DNA from 4 places in the Paenibacillus paludis genome. Region 4 is predicted to be linked to each of the others. Evidence: riboswitches for the same ligand, from Rfam matches in the RefSeq annotation. Region 4 holds a riboswitch; each other region holds the start of a gene.
The links. Region 4 has a riboswitch for cyclic di-GMP ahead of ACAN56_RS02830 (fibronectin type III domain-containing protein). Riboswitches for the same ligand answer to the same signal wherever they lie in the genome.

Region 1 (3,869 bases), on a different contig from region 4:
GTACATCACGACCGCTGCTTCTGCTCTTGTTGATGAATCTTTAGGCTTCAAAAGCTGTCCGTTACCCTGCACCAGCTTCTTGCCCACCGCCGCAGCTACAGAATCCCTTGCCCAACTGCTAACGCTGCCGTTGTCCTTATATCCGCCCAATTCGGCTTGAAGCTTGGCAGATTCAGCAGCAGAAGCCCGGCTGCCGATAGTGCTGTCTATTGCCCGCATCAGCATCACCATCATCTGTTCACGGGTCAGCGGATCATTGCCGTGAAAAAGTCCACCTTCTCCCGTTACGATTCCTGCCGCTGCAGCTGCTTCCACATAAGGGTAGGACCAGTTCGCAGCTGAAACATCACGGAAAGCCGGTGTCTCCGGCCGCTGCGGCTGCAATCCAAGAGTTGCTGCCAGCAACTTGGTGAATTCAGCCCGGGTCAGGATCCCTTTTGGCGCATAAGCGGTTCCGTTCATCCCGTTCACAATCCCCCTAGCCCCCAGCACCTCTACAGCTTGCTGCGCCCAGTGGCCTGACATATCTGTGAATTCAGCTCCGCGCAGCATTACCGCATATAGTCCGGAAGCTATAATTCTGGATTGAACAACGGCGTCTTCCGCCGCAGTCACTCCGCCAATATAGTTCCATATGCCTTTTGCCGGATCGTTGCTATAGATTCCAAGCTTCTCACGACCTGTCGTCCAAGGCGCTTCCTTCGGGTACCCTACCGTCAGCTTGGCCGGCATCAGGAACGGAGCACTCGCTTGCACCTGCCACGCAGAACCTGCCTTCAGCAGTTTTTTGCCTGTTGCGTCGAGCAGTACTTCTTTCTCCAGCTCAGCTTGGGCCAAGCTTACAGTGGTATTGTCAGGGAAGGTTCCTGCTGCAATCTCCAGCCGTGCCCAGCCATTCAGTACAGACAAAGTACCTCCCGCACTTCCGATAACCTGACTGTCCTTGGCTCCGGTCACTACAGTGGTCTTCACTTCCGGGGTTGCACCCGGACTCGGATCTGCGCCTGGATTTGGAACTGCACCTGGAGTTGAGGTTGTCCCTGGAGTTGGAGTCGTTCCTGGCGTTGGGGTTACCCCTGGACTTGGAGTGGCTCCCGGACTCGGAGGGGTTGATCCTTCTTTCAGGTCTATCGACTCTATGTAATCATCCTTCTTGCTGTAAAGCAGTTTATCCCCGGTAATGCCGATCAGCTTCGTTCCGGGCTCTATTGCTGGCAGTGATTTCACTGCATATGTAGTAAGGTTCACTTGCTGCAATGTGGCAGCACCGTCCCTTTCCTCTTGAAAAACTGCCTGTCCTTCACCTATCGACATGAAGGCATACTGGGTTCCTCCAGGCTTCATCTCGGTGAGATCCACAGGCAGAGCAGTTAGGTCCTTGATATTCAAAATCACATATTTGCTCTCGGAAGACCCATTTTTTTGCTTAAACAGCACATCGCTGCCGTTAAAAACAAACCAGTCCACATAGCTTGCTCCGCCCAAACTAACAAGTGCACGCGTAGCCCCGCTTTTCAAATGGAGCAGACTGAGCCCCCCGTCACGGGCATTCTTATACACCACATTGCCGCCGGCCAGCACCGGGAAACGTCCTTCGCCGAGGTCGGCTTCAACACCCGTAGCCAGATCATGATAGATCATGCTGCCGTAATTTTTGCGCTCGTACCAGACTACACCGACTCCATCTGTAGTCGGATTGCCATATGTGCCAGACTGTTTGTTAAGCTTTCTTCGGGTACCCGTCTCAAGATCGGCAGTGTAAATATCCCAGTTCAGTGAAGACTCCTGCTCTGTTCCTTTGTCGGCCCACACTGCAACGTTGCCGCTCACATAAGGCGCATCCTTGGCGGATGAACCCGATGTAAGAACAGTGCTGGCACCACTGGCCTGATTCATCGCGTGAACCTGCTTCACCCCGTCGGCCTCTGCTTCCAGCCATACAATCTGGTCGCCGGATACGTTATAGTCCGTTCTACCCGGATCGGTCCCGGCAGCCAAAACCTGCTTCATGCTAAGGCCTCCGCTAAACAGGCCCACAAGCATACTCACCGCCACTGCGGACACAACCGTCCGCGAAAACTTCCCTTTCCTTCTAAACCTCATTTACTTCTCTCCCCCAGCGCTATTTGTAGGCACGCCAAAAAACCAAGTGCCTTGAGCGGCCCGGCTGTCTTAACATCCTCCTTTGGATGAAGTAGACCCGTGGCTTTGCGTCTCCGACTTTCGTACGGATTTGCCTTTGTTTCAAACTCGGTTTTTCTGTCCCGTTATGGGTATGCAGGTGTGACTTTAGTTGTACAGGACTCTTTCTTTATCGGAATTTATCCCTATAAAATTAATAAGTCCTAGTTCTCCCTTACTTATATACCTTTTCCTTTTTTAGGAAATAGTCCTCGTTCTTCGGCATTTGTAAAGATTTAAAACAAATTTAGAAACAAAAAAACGGCATCTCTGCCGTTTTTTTGTGTTATAGACTCTCAGGATTCGAACCCAGGCCCTATATAAAGGATTTCACTAACTACTCCTGCTTTAAATGCTTGGCTGCGGCTGCAGGTGCAAACAGCGAGCTTGCAAGCAGAGCTACCGTTCCTTTATACACTGCGTGCGACGCTGCGACACTTCCTAAATGTCCTCCTATGTGCAGGTGAATCACTCCGTGAAGAGAGGACCAAATCGTACCTACAATAAATTCCGCATTTGAATCACCAGCAATTAGGCCTTGCTCTTGAGCGCTGACAATCACGGACAACAAGCGCCGCATAGCAGTAACAGTGCCTTTCATGCTCTGCTCATCCGGTTTGAAATCTGCAAATGCTCCCCCAAACATCAATTTATAGTAGCTGGTATAGCGCTGGCCAAATTCCCAATACACTTCTGCCAGATTAATTAAATACTGCTGCAGATCCTCTGACTGTGAAGCACTCTCAAATTCGCTCGAGAGTATTTTGCAGCCCTCCAGATATAATTGCTGGGCTAAACCTTCTTTATTAGCAAACAGACTGTAGATGATCTTGGTCGAGCAACCCATCTTCTGAGCTACTTTTCGCACGGTGACAGCTTCCGGCCCTTCTTCCTGAAGAATAAAGGCTGCTGCATCAACTACGAGTTGACGAAGACTAGCTGTGTTCTGTAAGCGGGCTTCCTGGTAGGTTGTCAGCTTTCTATTGCTTGCGTCAGCAAAATTATTAGGTTCATTCAACTTAATCGCCTTCTTTAGTTATGTTGTTATTCTCGGGAAACGCAGTTTCCAATCATATACCACGCATTCTATACAGTCGATTCCACAAAGTCAATCATACATGCACATATCTTCTTGCAAATTTTAAAAAAGAAGGTTTGACTTTCTCCAGCCAGCAGGTTACTATGATTTCAACAGGAAACACTGTTACCAACTAACAAGCTAATATTGCTTTGGGCACTACGTTTAAAGTAATTTTTTTCGCACAATCGGTAACATCGTTTCCTAACGAATACATCGTTTTAATAGGAGGAGTAATTTTATGAATATTCAAGGAAAATGGTCGCTAGTCACAGGTGCCTCTTCCGGCATTGGCGAACAATTTGCAATACAGCTGGCTAAACAAGGAAGCCATCTGGTTCTCGTAGCCAGATCTAAGAACAAACTCGATGACTTGGCAGCGGAACTCGAAAGAAGCTATAACATCAAAGTCAAAGTCATAGCTATGGATCTTACGGAAGCAAGTGCACCAAGCGAATTGTTCCAGCAATGCCAGCTGTTGAAACTTGAGATTGAGCTGCTGGTCAATAATGCCGGATTTGCCACTCATGGGAGGTTCGAGCAAATCTCAGGCCAGCGGCAGCATGAGGAGATTATGTTGAATGTTGCTGCCGTCGTAAATATGACTCAT
Region 2 (3,869 bases), on a different contig from region 4:
TCGGCGAAGTGCTAGGTTTTCATGTAGAGGATGAGCTGATTCATAACGGCCGAATTGATGTCGGCAAGCTGAAGCCGGTCAGCCGTCTGGCCGGCGCGTCTTATGCAGCAATTGGACGGACCTTTGAGCTGGACAGACCTCAGTATGAACCTTGATTGGGCTAGGTATTAGCAGCTAGATAGATTGAACTTGAGAATATACACTTAGGGAAAAGTGGCGGAGGGGAATTTTTGGAACTGGAGGAGCGATAGCGTCCGCCTTTAGGTTTGGATTTCTACCGCGATTCGCGGTTAAATTCAGGAAATCCAAACCTAACAGCGGCCGGAAGTCCAAACATTCTCTGGAGTCACGGCCAATCCCAAAATAGAAGAATTATAAGTTCAATCTATATAGATCAGATATTTTGGGGCAGAGGAAGGCTAATGCGCCTGATTTCTTAACCGCAGGCTTTGGGCAGTGAAGACAAGTTCTTCATCTGTCCCGTCGATCTTGGCGGTGTATTCTCCAATCGTCACTTCGCTGTTGCAGATTTTGCGGACTGTAATATTATTGCCGGCGGTAAGCACCGATTTCTCGGAGGACTGCTTCCCTACAGTCTGTGCGCTGATGGAGCCTGCCGCCTCGACTGAGGAGTCCGTGCACTCCGCTTCGTTCATTACGAAACGGACATCGCCGGAAGAGAACAGCTGGCTGTGCAGAATCCCCTCCTTATGAACATGGAGATCTCCGCCGGATTTAATAATGCTATGCTGTGACGAGGCAATGTCGATCTGTGTATTCTCCTCCTGCATCCCGGATATGGCGTCATGCAAATCCTGCAACAGCCTCAGAAAGGTGCTTAGAACAGCATCCGTGAAGAAATCGGTGAACTGCCCCGGGTGCAGGAATACCTCCAGCATATGTCTTAATTGCCCGGTGTCGATAGGATAATCGGGATTCATCCCGGCAATAACATCCTGGAGATCACTGATCAGGCCGGGGAGATGGTCATATTTGCTTTCCAGCAGCAGCATAACGACCAGACCGTATTTTACGGTTTGCTGGCGTGATTGGACGGTATTCGCCAACTGCTGCGACGCTTTTCTCAGACTGGTCATTTCCTCCATCAAGAGAGCGGAGTACATGCAGAGGCGGTTATGTCTCGCTCCATAATGACCGGAGTACAATTGGCTGCTGACAACCTTGCCCTGGACAAAAATGCTGCCTGTAGCTGTGATTGTCGCATGCGTAACATCGCCGTATATGTATACATTTCCCAACGCCTCAAGGATGGTTTGGTTTCCGATATCATTAGTGGCGACCACATCACCCGGGAACATCATTTTGGCGGCTTCGGGGTCCGTATCCCCGGGAACAAGATATGTCTGGGGGAAATCAAAAACCTTGCGGTTCAGACCGCATCCCGTTAAGCGGGGCCTTCCCTGGCGGAGGGAGACGATCCCGCCGTCCGCCAGCAGGGTTGTACATTCTTTAGTGACCAGCTGAATGTCTTGCGGCGGCGGGGAGGGAATAATTCCGCCATACACGTCGATGCCGGGCACTCCCTCTTCCGCAGGCAGCTTACAGGCAATGACCTCTCCCTCCTGGACAAAGGGAACCCTTGGATGGTTCGGGAAATCTGCAGGATCGGCAGTCCGAATGAATTCATATTCCCTGTCCTCAGCAAATAACAGCTCCAGCCGGGCATTCTTGCCGGGAATAGGGGCTTTACCCTCTGCGATGCAGACCGGGAGATAGGTAGGGTTGTTCAGCTCTGCATAAAGAGCCGGGATATTGAGATCGCGCATAATGGAGCTTTTCTTGAAGCCGGCGATAATCTGGTCCACCGTAAGGGTGGACAGCAGCAGGCCGCAATTTGGTTCCGCCCGGACCGTGACATCTGCTGCAGCCGGGGAGCTGGCGAGCTTCCAGGCGTACTTTTCTGCACGGTAGAGCGTGAAGTAGACCTTCAGTTTATCTTCGGATACGGTAATCTGATACTGCGGCTTCTCGCAAATCTCCCAGGTGATACGGTCTGTGGGGGTTACTTCCGTAGGATCTGTCACCGTCTTCCGGTTAATATTCAACACCACAGGGTGAACGGAGGAAATGACAGCGGGTTTGCCGCCGGGCAGAGGAGGAGTGATGAATATTTGGTTGTTCTGTACGATAATACGTCCGTTCTTATCCTCATCTCCCCCACGGAGCGGCTTAGCCTGCACAGAGGGCAGAGCCGGAAGATCGGGGTTCCCGATTGGCGTTGTGGTATGAAATACATGCCTGAATTTCTCGATGATATGCTGTGGCATTACTCTAACCTCGCTTCTTCGTATAATCAATGGCATCTGTACAGAAAAGAGCATCATGGACTATGATAGATTGTCTTAATCTACCGGTACCCAAGTCACATCTCAATTGGCAGCCTGGCGACCATGAATGGATAGTCTCACATTCTTAGGCCCATCGCTTTGCGTCCTGCCCTTTCGGGAAGTTTGCCTTTAAAAAAATAGATCAATGATATACATTCAGCATGAGGTCATTTAATCGACTCAAATCGACAGGGAATGTTCAATACTGGATTGGTTGCCAAAATAAATCTACAAACAAGCTTAATTCTAGTACTTTAGTATTAATTTTTCAACTTATTAATAATAAATCTCTCTGGTATCCCTTTAAAAGGGACGGCTTTGAGTCCAAGCGATATTACAAGCAAAAACGACCCTGCCTTTTTCTCAAAGGACAGGGTCGTTTCTGCAAAAAAAAGGACGCTCCCAAGCTTATAGCTTGTGGGAGAGCCCTCTTTTAACAAGATGTACGGCGCGCGCGCTTCCGGACCGGACGGAGGCTGGTGCCGGTATAACTGTGGCTGCATAATCGGCCCGTTCAATTTCCTCCAGCACCCGGTTAAGATGGGAGAAGACGGCTCCGAGATCGCGGACTGCTGTCAGCGAGCATTGACCCTGCAGCTCGGAGAACCAGGCGAACTGCAGATCCCGGGCACGGCGCAGCGCTTCGGGGAGCGAACGGGTGCATTCGGCATCGGACAAAGTCTTGGTTCCATACAAGGCGATGCAGTCTGCGGTTGCCGTTACGACCTCTGTCATCCAGTCAGCTGCGGCATAATGTGCAGGCAGGAGGGAAATCTCCTCGGCGATCTCCTTGACGTAGCGGTGAACCTTCTGCAGATGCGAGGTTGCCTGTGTCAATGACCGCAATCCGCCGCGGCATTGATAATGGGATAACGTATAGTGCAGCTCTTTCTGCTGCTTGTCGCTCTTCGCCAGCAGTTGTCCGGAACGCACCAGCCTCTCCGGAGCCTGCTTGGAACTGCTGCTCTCTGCGGCGAGTCCGGTCAAGGCATCGGCCAGCAGCAGGGTCCCTTCCAGTGCCAGGCGTTTAACCTTGACGAACCCCCCGGGGGGGACGATAATCATATTTATTATTAAGGCAATCAGCACGCCGATTAAGGTCTCCGCGACTCTCCACACGATATAAGGGTCCTGATAAAAGGTCAATGCCAGCACGGAGGTCACACCGACCTGGGAAACGGCTTGAATGTTAATCCGGCATGCGGTGGCCACACCGATGCCGATCAACAGCATCAGCAGAATAGACAGTGCCCCCACGTCGAAGAAATGGCCCACGAGCAGGCTGACAATTCCACCGAGCACAACGCCCATCAGACGGTAAATCCCTTTTTCCAGCGAAGCCTTGACGCTTCCTTGGGTGATAAGAATTGCGGCAAGCGGTGCAAAGTATAAATAACTGTCGCCGTGCAGGCTGTGAACCGCAAGCCAGGAGAGTGAAGCAGCAATCGTAACGCGTATCATATATAGAGATAATCCGAATTTTTCAAGGCGGTCCTGCAACCCCTCGTTCATGTTAGTCAT
Region 3 (3,869 bases), on a different contig from region 4:
CGCTCCAGCGTACGGAGAAGAAATCGATGCCGATTGCAGCATCCGGGGTGCCTAGACGCCAATTGAAATCAAGAATGGCGTCGTTACGTACAAGTGCCGGAGTGCCTGACAGCAGCATATTATTGAAATATTCTGCCTTTAGCCCATTCTCAGCAGGTGCTGCTGTCGGTGTTGGTGCCGGCGCTGCTGGCGTCGGTGCTGCTGTTGGCACCGGTGTTGCTGTTGCTGTTGCTGTTGCCGCCGGTGTTGGCGCAGATATCGGTGTTGCCGTTGGCACCGGTGCTGGTGTTGCTGTCAGCGCAGGTGTCGGCGTTGCTGTTGCGGCTGGTGCTGCTGTCGCCGCTAAAACCGGTTTTGCAACCAGGCTGAGTGTACTGTCCAATTCTGTCTGGCTGGCAGCAGCTGCCCCGGCATTCACAAACAATGCGCTGGCCGGAACCGTCCCTTTGACTTGGCTTTGACTTTGCCACATTAAGCGGATATTCGCATCGCCGGCATTCTCGTAATACTCGACCTTGATGTCGTACAACTGACCGCCTGTTAAAGCGATGCTTCCGGTACGCTCGACTCCGCTCTGTTTCATCCAGCTGTCAATGACAGCTTTACCGTTAATATAAACGCGGATACCGTCATCCGAAGTGGTAAAAAACTGATAAGTCTCACTATACGTTGGCTTGATTTGACCGGTCCAGCGGACGGAGAAGGAATCTATACCGATTGAAGGATCCGGCGAACCCTGGCGCCAGTTAAAGTTAAGCAATGCATCATTGCGCACCAAGGCGGGCGTACCGGAAAGCGTCATGTTTTTGAAGTACTCTCCCTTAAGTCCGCTCACCACAGGCGCTTCCACTGAATCATTAGAGTCAGGCGTTGGCATTGCCGTCGGCTTCGACGTTGCTGTTGGCGTTGGTATCGGTGTTGCCGTTGGCGTTGCTATCGGTGTTGCCGTTGGTGTCGGCGTCGGTGTCGGTGTCGGTGTTGCCGTTGGCGCAACGGCTGGTGCACTCCAACTCTTATATTTATTCCGGGTCAGTGTATAGCTATCATTCATGAAACTCTTAATCGTAGTTGTGCTATTTTTCTCATAGAGCATTTTTCCCCAGTTCATCATGAAAACGAAATTTTTCTGGGAGAGCTTCAGTTTGGCCGTGCTGGGCATCTCACCGTTTTCACCAATGCCTATCGGTTTACCGGCAGCCAGACTAAGCAAACTGTCATAGTACTTATTCATATAGTCGTTATCATATATATCTGCTGCAAGAACATCCACTTTGCTTGCGCCCGGATAGGTCAGCGCATAAGGATCAGACCAGGCATTCGGTGCATTGGGGTTCCATACCCACAACAGATTGTTTAATTGATGAACGTTCACGAAACGGTCATACATAATATTCCACAGTTCAGCAAAATTACTTTTCTTCCCCCACCAGAACCAGTTGCCGTTCATTTCATGATAAGGTCTCCAAAGTACGGGAACGCCCGCATCCCGCAAGCTTTTGAGCGACACCGCCACTTTATCCAGATCCGTGATCAGGCTGGCGTATTCTGCCGTGCCCGGCGTTACATACCTGTTAAATTCCGCTTGGGTGAGCGGCTTCTGCACATTGGACCAGAGGTAAGCCGTCCCCGGCAGATTCTGATGAAAGGTCATTGCGACAATGCCGCCGTTCTTGTACCAGTTGATCGCGCTGTTCACCACATTCTTGCGCTGCGATGCAGCCGTACTCTCCGACTGGCCGCTAATTACGCCAAGCTCATATCCGTGAAGAGCAGCATATTCTCCGCTTGTTCCCTTCAACTTGTTGCTGAATTCATCCGGGCTCTCCAAATAATCGTGCTGTCCAGAGATAATCCCTTTTCCGGTAATGGAATAGAGGTTACTAAGCAGCTTGACAGCTTCGGCTGAAGCGTCCGGATTAACCGGCACTGCTGTGCTTGATGAGGCTTCTGCGGTTGAAGGCGACAGCCCAAATCCTAAAGGCATAGCGGTTAACAATACGGCAAGAGACAGCAAGGTGGACAGCAGACGAGACTTACGGTAAGTTTTCAAAATGATCTTCCTTTCGGTAGCCAGGCTGCCACTCTTGCGAAGGCCCTATGGCTTTGCGTCCCTATCTTTCGATTAGGTTTGCCTTTGTCGTTTTGGAAGGATTTATCCCTCTTACCGTAAGTATCGTCCCTATGAAGTTTTTATTTAGAGCATTAATAAAAATAAATTAATAAATGGTTCTAAATGCCTGTTTTGGATCTGCAACAATTGGGTAAATAGACTGTTTAGGCCTAAGAGATAAACTGTTGCAAAGCTATATCTTCCCAATCCAAGGTGATGCGGATGTTATCCTCTTCTACCAGTTCCGAGCCGGTCTGTACCTCGATAAACTCTACATCCGTCAGCGCAAGAATCGCATGTTTGGTGCCTTCCGGTATACGCACCACATCTCCCGCCTTCACATTATGCATCTTCTCATTAATTACAATGCTTGCTTCACCGCTGACAAATGTCCAGATTTCACTGCGTTTATGGTGCAGCTGGTAACTGATATTTTTACCCTCTTCGATAAAAATCCGTTTGGTCAGCACTTCATTTCCCTCATCGTATTTCACATAATCTATGACCTTATAATGGCCCCAGCGGCGTTCTTCGTACATCGGTCTTTGTTCAAAAGACTTCAGCACTTCCTTGATTCTCGGACTCTCCGCTTTATGGGTAACCAAAATCCCGTCCGGGCTGGCAGCGATAATCAGATCCTTCGCGCCGATCACCGTAATCGGAATATCCAGCTCATTAATCAGGCAAGTGCCTTCGGAATCGGCCGTCACGAACCCTTTGCCCACATGGTTGCTGTTCATTTCTTCGGTCAGCGTGTTCCAGGTGCCCAAATCCTTCCAGAATCCGTCATAAGGCTGAACTACGATTTTCTCCTCTTTTTCCACCACTTCATAGTCAAAGCTGATGGAAGCAAGCAGTTTGTACTGCTTCTGCAGTTCCTCATAGTTCAGCGGCAATCCCTTGCGCTGCAGAATATCAAGCAGGTAACCCAGGCGGAACGCGAACACGCCGCAGTTCCAGAGGGCATTCCGGCTGATCAGTTCCTCGGCCTGCTCACGGTCAGGTTTCTCCTGGAAGTGACTTACCTGCAGATAGCCGCTTGCTCCCGCCTCTGCGCTGGTAGGAATGATATATCCGTATTTTTCTGAAGCATGCTCGGGTACTACACCCATCAGCGCCAGGTTCGCTCCGCTCTCCTGCATCGTTTGCTCAAGCTGCACTACTGTATCGAAGAAGGCGGCTTCCACATAAGGATCGACCGGCAGGATGGCCACGGTCTCGCTTGGCGAAACGCCTTCCATGGAATACAGGTAGGCTGCTGTCAGGGCAATCGCAGGAAACGTATCGCGGCGTTCCGGCTCAACGATGATAGGCACCTCGCTGCCAAGCTGGCTCTGAATCATTTCCACCTGGCTGCGGCCGGTAGCCAGATAAGCCGAACCCGACATATTAGCTTCCTCCAGCTGCCGCCATACCCGTTGCACCATGGATTCCGGTTCACCCGTCGGGCTCTCAAGTACCTTCAGAAATTGCTTCGAACGTGAATCGTTGGACAATGGCCAGAGACGTTTACCTGAACCGCCTGATAGAAGTACCAGTTTCATATGGAACCCTCCTCATTATGTGTTGACGCGAAAATACCGGATTGTTATTGTGAGCTACGAGCTAAACAGCAACCTCGAGATGCTAGAATGTTTATAGCGCGCTGTTGCTGCGCGATAGCCTTCAGATACAACTGTTACGGGAGTCACTGCAAGGAATGTTTGGACTTTCGGCCGCTGTTGTCTGCAGATTTCTTGATTTATACCGCTGTCCGCGG
Region 4 (3,869 bases):
CCGGCTTCAAGCTGAATATTTCCTTGTTCAACATGCTGTTTCGTTGTCCAAGCATCTATAAGGAGCTGATCATCGATCCAAAGTCTAACTCCACCGGTGGTAGTGACTGAAAAAGTGTATTGATCCGAGTAGTTAGGCTGAATCTGGCCTGTCCACCTCACCGAAAAATTCTGATCAGCTATTCCAGATACACCTAAGACTGGTTGCCCTGACAAAGCAATCGAATCATCAATCTTCACGATTCTTTTACCAGTAAAGTTATTACTGCTGAAATATTCCGCCTTAAGACCAGAAAGAACATATTTTAATAGCGTACGTCCTTCTATTTCGTTCCCTGTATGTATAATGGGTCTTTGATTGGATATAACATTGCCGCCTACTGCGAATACCCCTCCTGTATTAATGCTCAAATGATTATTTACACTGACATTGTCCCGAACGAAAAGGTCTCCTCTGGTTACATTTAGTTCAGCTTTTGAATTATTAGAAACAATCTCCCCTACAGACATTTCCTCATCTATATTCATAGTTACATAAGTGTTAATATTCATGTTGCCTTCAACTAGTATCCGTTTTGCTTCAAGACCCAGTGATCCATTGTTGTAGGTCAAAGAACCTGCCAGCAGCTCATTATCCACATGTACATTTGAATTATTGTTTAAATGAACAGTACCTTTTACCCATAGGTTTCCAAGGTTTGACTCCTTCTTAGGATTAATAACATTGATATTCAACTGTGCATTGGCATTTAACCCGCCTCGGAGAATTAAAGATCCATACACGGTTATATTTAGATTTTGGTTAGAGTTAATACCGTCTGCTATTAAAATAACAGGCTGTTCCTCGCTCCCAAAGGTAACACTTGATTCTAAATTCAGCTGTCCTGTAGTCACAATTGCGGGCTTCTTGCCTATTGAACGGATAGATTCCTGGATAGCCATAACATCAGCAGATCCTGTTGGGACTGCACTCTGAGTGTACTTTTGTATATCTTGTTCAATGGCTTCAGCTTGTTCTCTGATATGTTTGGAAATTTCCCCTTGCAGCCCGTTTATATGTATAAATGGAGGAGCGTTATGTACATTAGTTATGCTTCCGGACAGAAGAACCTTGTTTCCTTCAACTTTATTGGGTTCGAAGGGAAGACTGATTTGAGGCGGTACGAGCGTGGGTGTAAATATGTTCACCAATGAAATTTCTAAACGGTTCAAAGCAGTTTCAATTCCAGGCCCATTAATTTGACTTAATGTAAGTCTCCCATCTTCTACAGCAACCTTTTTCTTGATTGTTCTGTGCTGACCGGCTTCGAGCGATAATCCTTCCATAATCACCTTGCCTTCAACTGCGAGGGCATTGTTACTGCCGTAAACACTATCACCTACCGTTACTGAAACTTCATAGGTACCGTTATCTAGCCCGATTTCCCACTTCCCGTCAGGATGAATACGAGTCAAAGTATTTAAGCCGGAATTATCGTAGGTATTCCTTGAGACTGTAGTATCGGTATGGTCAATGTTCCAGCCATAAGAGTAATTATTTTTCGAACTAAAAACATCCCCAGAATCCGTGAGTCCCTTCTCTCGTACAGGAGCTTTTGGGGGCTGAAATTGAATCTGGATCGAATCTCCCTGGGCAGATATCTTCATCTCTGAGATTCCAAAAAAAGGCGCCACAAATTGAGTCAAAATAATAAAACATAATAATTTACTTACAAAACTCATCCTTCTAGTCATAAAGACCCTCCGCTCAAAAAATAAAATTCTGATATGTATAAAAATAGGCGCAAAAAAACCACTAAAAGAAGCGGCCCGGCTACCATTCATAGGACTAACTGATACTGTCCTGTGAATAAGGCCCGTGGCTTTGCGTCCCTGACTTTCGTACAGGTTTGCCTTTATAGTTCTAATGGTTAGTTCAAGAGAATCAAGATTTCTTTAACTATTCTTACAATGTGTATTCTGCATGGCAATAATAACCTATAATTGAATCAGTTAATATTGTTTTTTTTGTGAACATTAAATCATTCAAAATTGTTAAATTTTAATAGACGCCACTCTAGATAACGTAGAGCTTCCCTCCGCCAGCTCACCTCCGTGAAACTCCTTTCAATAAGTATTGATTTCGATGTGTTCTATAGAGATTCCAAACTATCCTAGGGGTAAAAAACCGCATCGTTAAGTAACCTTGCCATGGCGACGTAGCATTCAATATCCATTAACCTGAATTATTCACAGCTTAACCTATATTCCATGGAAACGGCAGTAGAATCAAGAGATTTGACGTTTGAAGAGTCTCACCCAATAGGTGAAAAAACAGATGGAAAAAGAGCCTGATCTTTGGTAATGTTAATGGCGTCGAAACCGCAACATTTCCCTTAGGAGGCTCTTCCATGACTAGTTTACAAGAATACAAGATGAATTCCAACCCCGTGATGAAAGTGAATTTTAAGGGCGGCGATCTCACATCCGATGCCGGGTTACTTTTATACAAGTCTTTCGATCACAAGCTGGGCTTGAGCCAAACGATCAAAGAGCAGCTTGTTGTCCATGACAACGTGGTCCACCGGGATCATCCCAACGCCGATGTGGTCATCCAAAAGCTTTATCAACACGTGAGCGGTTATCATCCTGATGACCATGCTGATGATTTGCATGCGGAGCCGCTGTTCACTTCCATCTTCGAAAAAGAACGGCTTGCTTCTCAGCCCACATTATCCCGTTTTCATGCCAAATCGGACACGGCTACCATCGAATCTCTCGAAATCATTACGGAAACCCTGCAGTCCCGAGTCTAACAAGGCTTTCATCCATTGTTTTGCTTTGACGGATTGACAGGCGATTGCCTGAAAGTACAGCTGCGTCCCGGTAATGTATATGTCTCGTGATGTGGTATCTTTTATGAAGCCGCTGTTTTACCGCTATGAAGCCTTAGCGCCAGGCGCTTTCATACACCTTCGGGAGGATAGTGGTTTTTCCGTCCCGGAATTGTATGAGCTAATTGAAGCCCAGAAGAAACACTACGTCATTCGCCTGAAAGCCAACGCCCGACTTCAAGCGCTGGCACAGGCCATCGCCAACGAAAAGCTGGATGGGACTTGCCTGGGTCAACGCCAAGTGGTTGTGGCCGAGGTCCTTTATCAAGCCAAAAGCTGGAGCCGGGAGCGTCGTGTCGTGATTCACATGGAAAAGCCAGCAGATGAGCTCTTGTTCCATTTCATCTACATCGTCACAAACCTGGAGTTAGAGCCGGAGGATATCCGGCGGGTGTACCGCAACCGCGGGCGGATGGAGAACTTTATTAAAGAAGCGAAGAACGGCTTTGCCTGCTCTAAAATGAGCAGCACGAACTTCCAAGCCAATGAGGTCAAACTGCAGATCTCGATGTTAGCATACAATTTCAATAACTGGTTTCGCCGTCTTTGTTTGCCGGAGAGCATGCAACCAAACCGGATGGAAACGGTTCGCAGCTGTCTGGTAAAAATAGCGGCCAGGCTAGTTCGTTCCGGAAGATATTGGATTTGGAAGCTGTGCAGCTCCTGTGTGTACAAGGACGCGTTCAAACAAACGCTAGAAAATATAGGTCGGATTCCACAGCTGGAATGAAGGTAGACAGAGCCTTTAAAAATCAAAAAAAGAGGCGCTAGACCCATTAGAGATTTCCTTGGCTTTTGAAAACCATAATTATGCATATTTATAATTATATAACAATTTATGCATGCGACCTTTCTTACGATCAATGAAAGGCTCAATTCGAATACATTACGTTTTAATTTATGCTTAATTATACATATTTACCAGTTTGGCTTTTGGGCTGTGAATATTTCAGGTTTACGTAATATTTGCCTGTGCCTGCCGGTTTCAGATAAGCCG

Region 1: it holds a riboswitch for cyclic di-GMP, as region 4 does, so the genes downstream of both, ACAN56_RS12020 (S-layer homology domain-containing protein) here and ACAN56_RS02830 (fibronectin type III domain-containing protein) in region 4, are expected to answer to the same signal.
Region 2: it holds a riboswitch for cyclic di-GMP, as region 4 does, so the genes downstream of both, ACAN56_RS30510 (flagellar assembly protein A) here and ACAN56_RS02830 (fibronectin type III domain-containing protein) in region 4, are expected to answer to the same signal.
Region 3: it holds a riboswitch for cyclic di-GMP, as region 4 does, so the genes downstream of both, ACAN56_RS16075 (PA14 domain-containing protein) here and ACAN56_RS02830 (fibronectin type III domain-containing protein) in region 4, are expected to answer to the same signal.

The regions. Positions count from the first base shown of each region.
Region 1 is NZ_JBGJZP010000005.1:265,105-268,973, forward strand. It holds gene ACAN56_RS12020 (S-layer homology domain-containing protein) at 1-2,103, opposite strand, end outside; cyclic di-GMP riboswitch class I at 2,155-2,248, opposite strand; gene ACAN56_RS12025 (TetR/AcrR family transcriptional regulator) at 2,519-3,199, opposite strand; gene ACAN56_RS12030 (SDR family NAD(P)-dependent oxidoreductase) at 3,501-3,869, shown strand, end outside.
Region 2 is NZ_JBGJZP010000025.1:6,205-10,073, reverse strand. It holds gene ACAN56_RS30515 (flavin reductase family protein) at 1-155, shown strand, start outside; gene ACAN56_RS30510 (flagellar assembly protein A) at 420-2,288, opposite strand; cyclic di-GMP riboswitch class I at 2,394-2,486, opposite strand; gene ACAN56_RS30505 (FUSC family protein) at 2,757-3,860, opposite strand.
Region 3 is NZ_JBGJZP010000007.1:240,313-244,181, reverse strand. It holds gene ACAN56_RS16075 (PA14 domain-containing protein) at 1-2,050, opposite strand, end outside; cyclic di-GMP riboswitch class I at 2,063-2,143, opposite strand; gene ACAN56_RS16070 (sugar phosphate nucleotidyltransferase) at 2,281-3,654, opposite strand.
Region 4 is NZ_JBGJZP010000001.1:647,049-650,917, forward strand. It holds gene ACAN56_RS02830 (fibronectin type III domain-containing protein) at 1-1,733, opposite strand, end outside; cyclic di-GMP riboswitch class I at 1,800-1,903, opposite strand; gene ACAN56_RS02835 (transposase) at 2,390-2,794, shown strand; gene ACAN56_RS02840 (IS1380 family transposase) at 2,874-3,602, shown strand; gene ACAN56_RS02845 (hypothetical protein) at 3,781-3,869, opposite strand, start outside.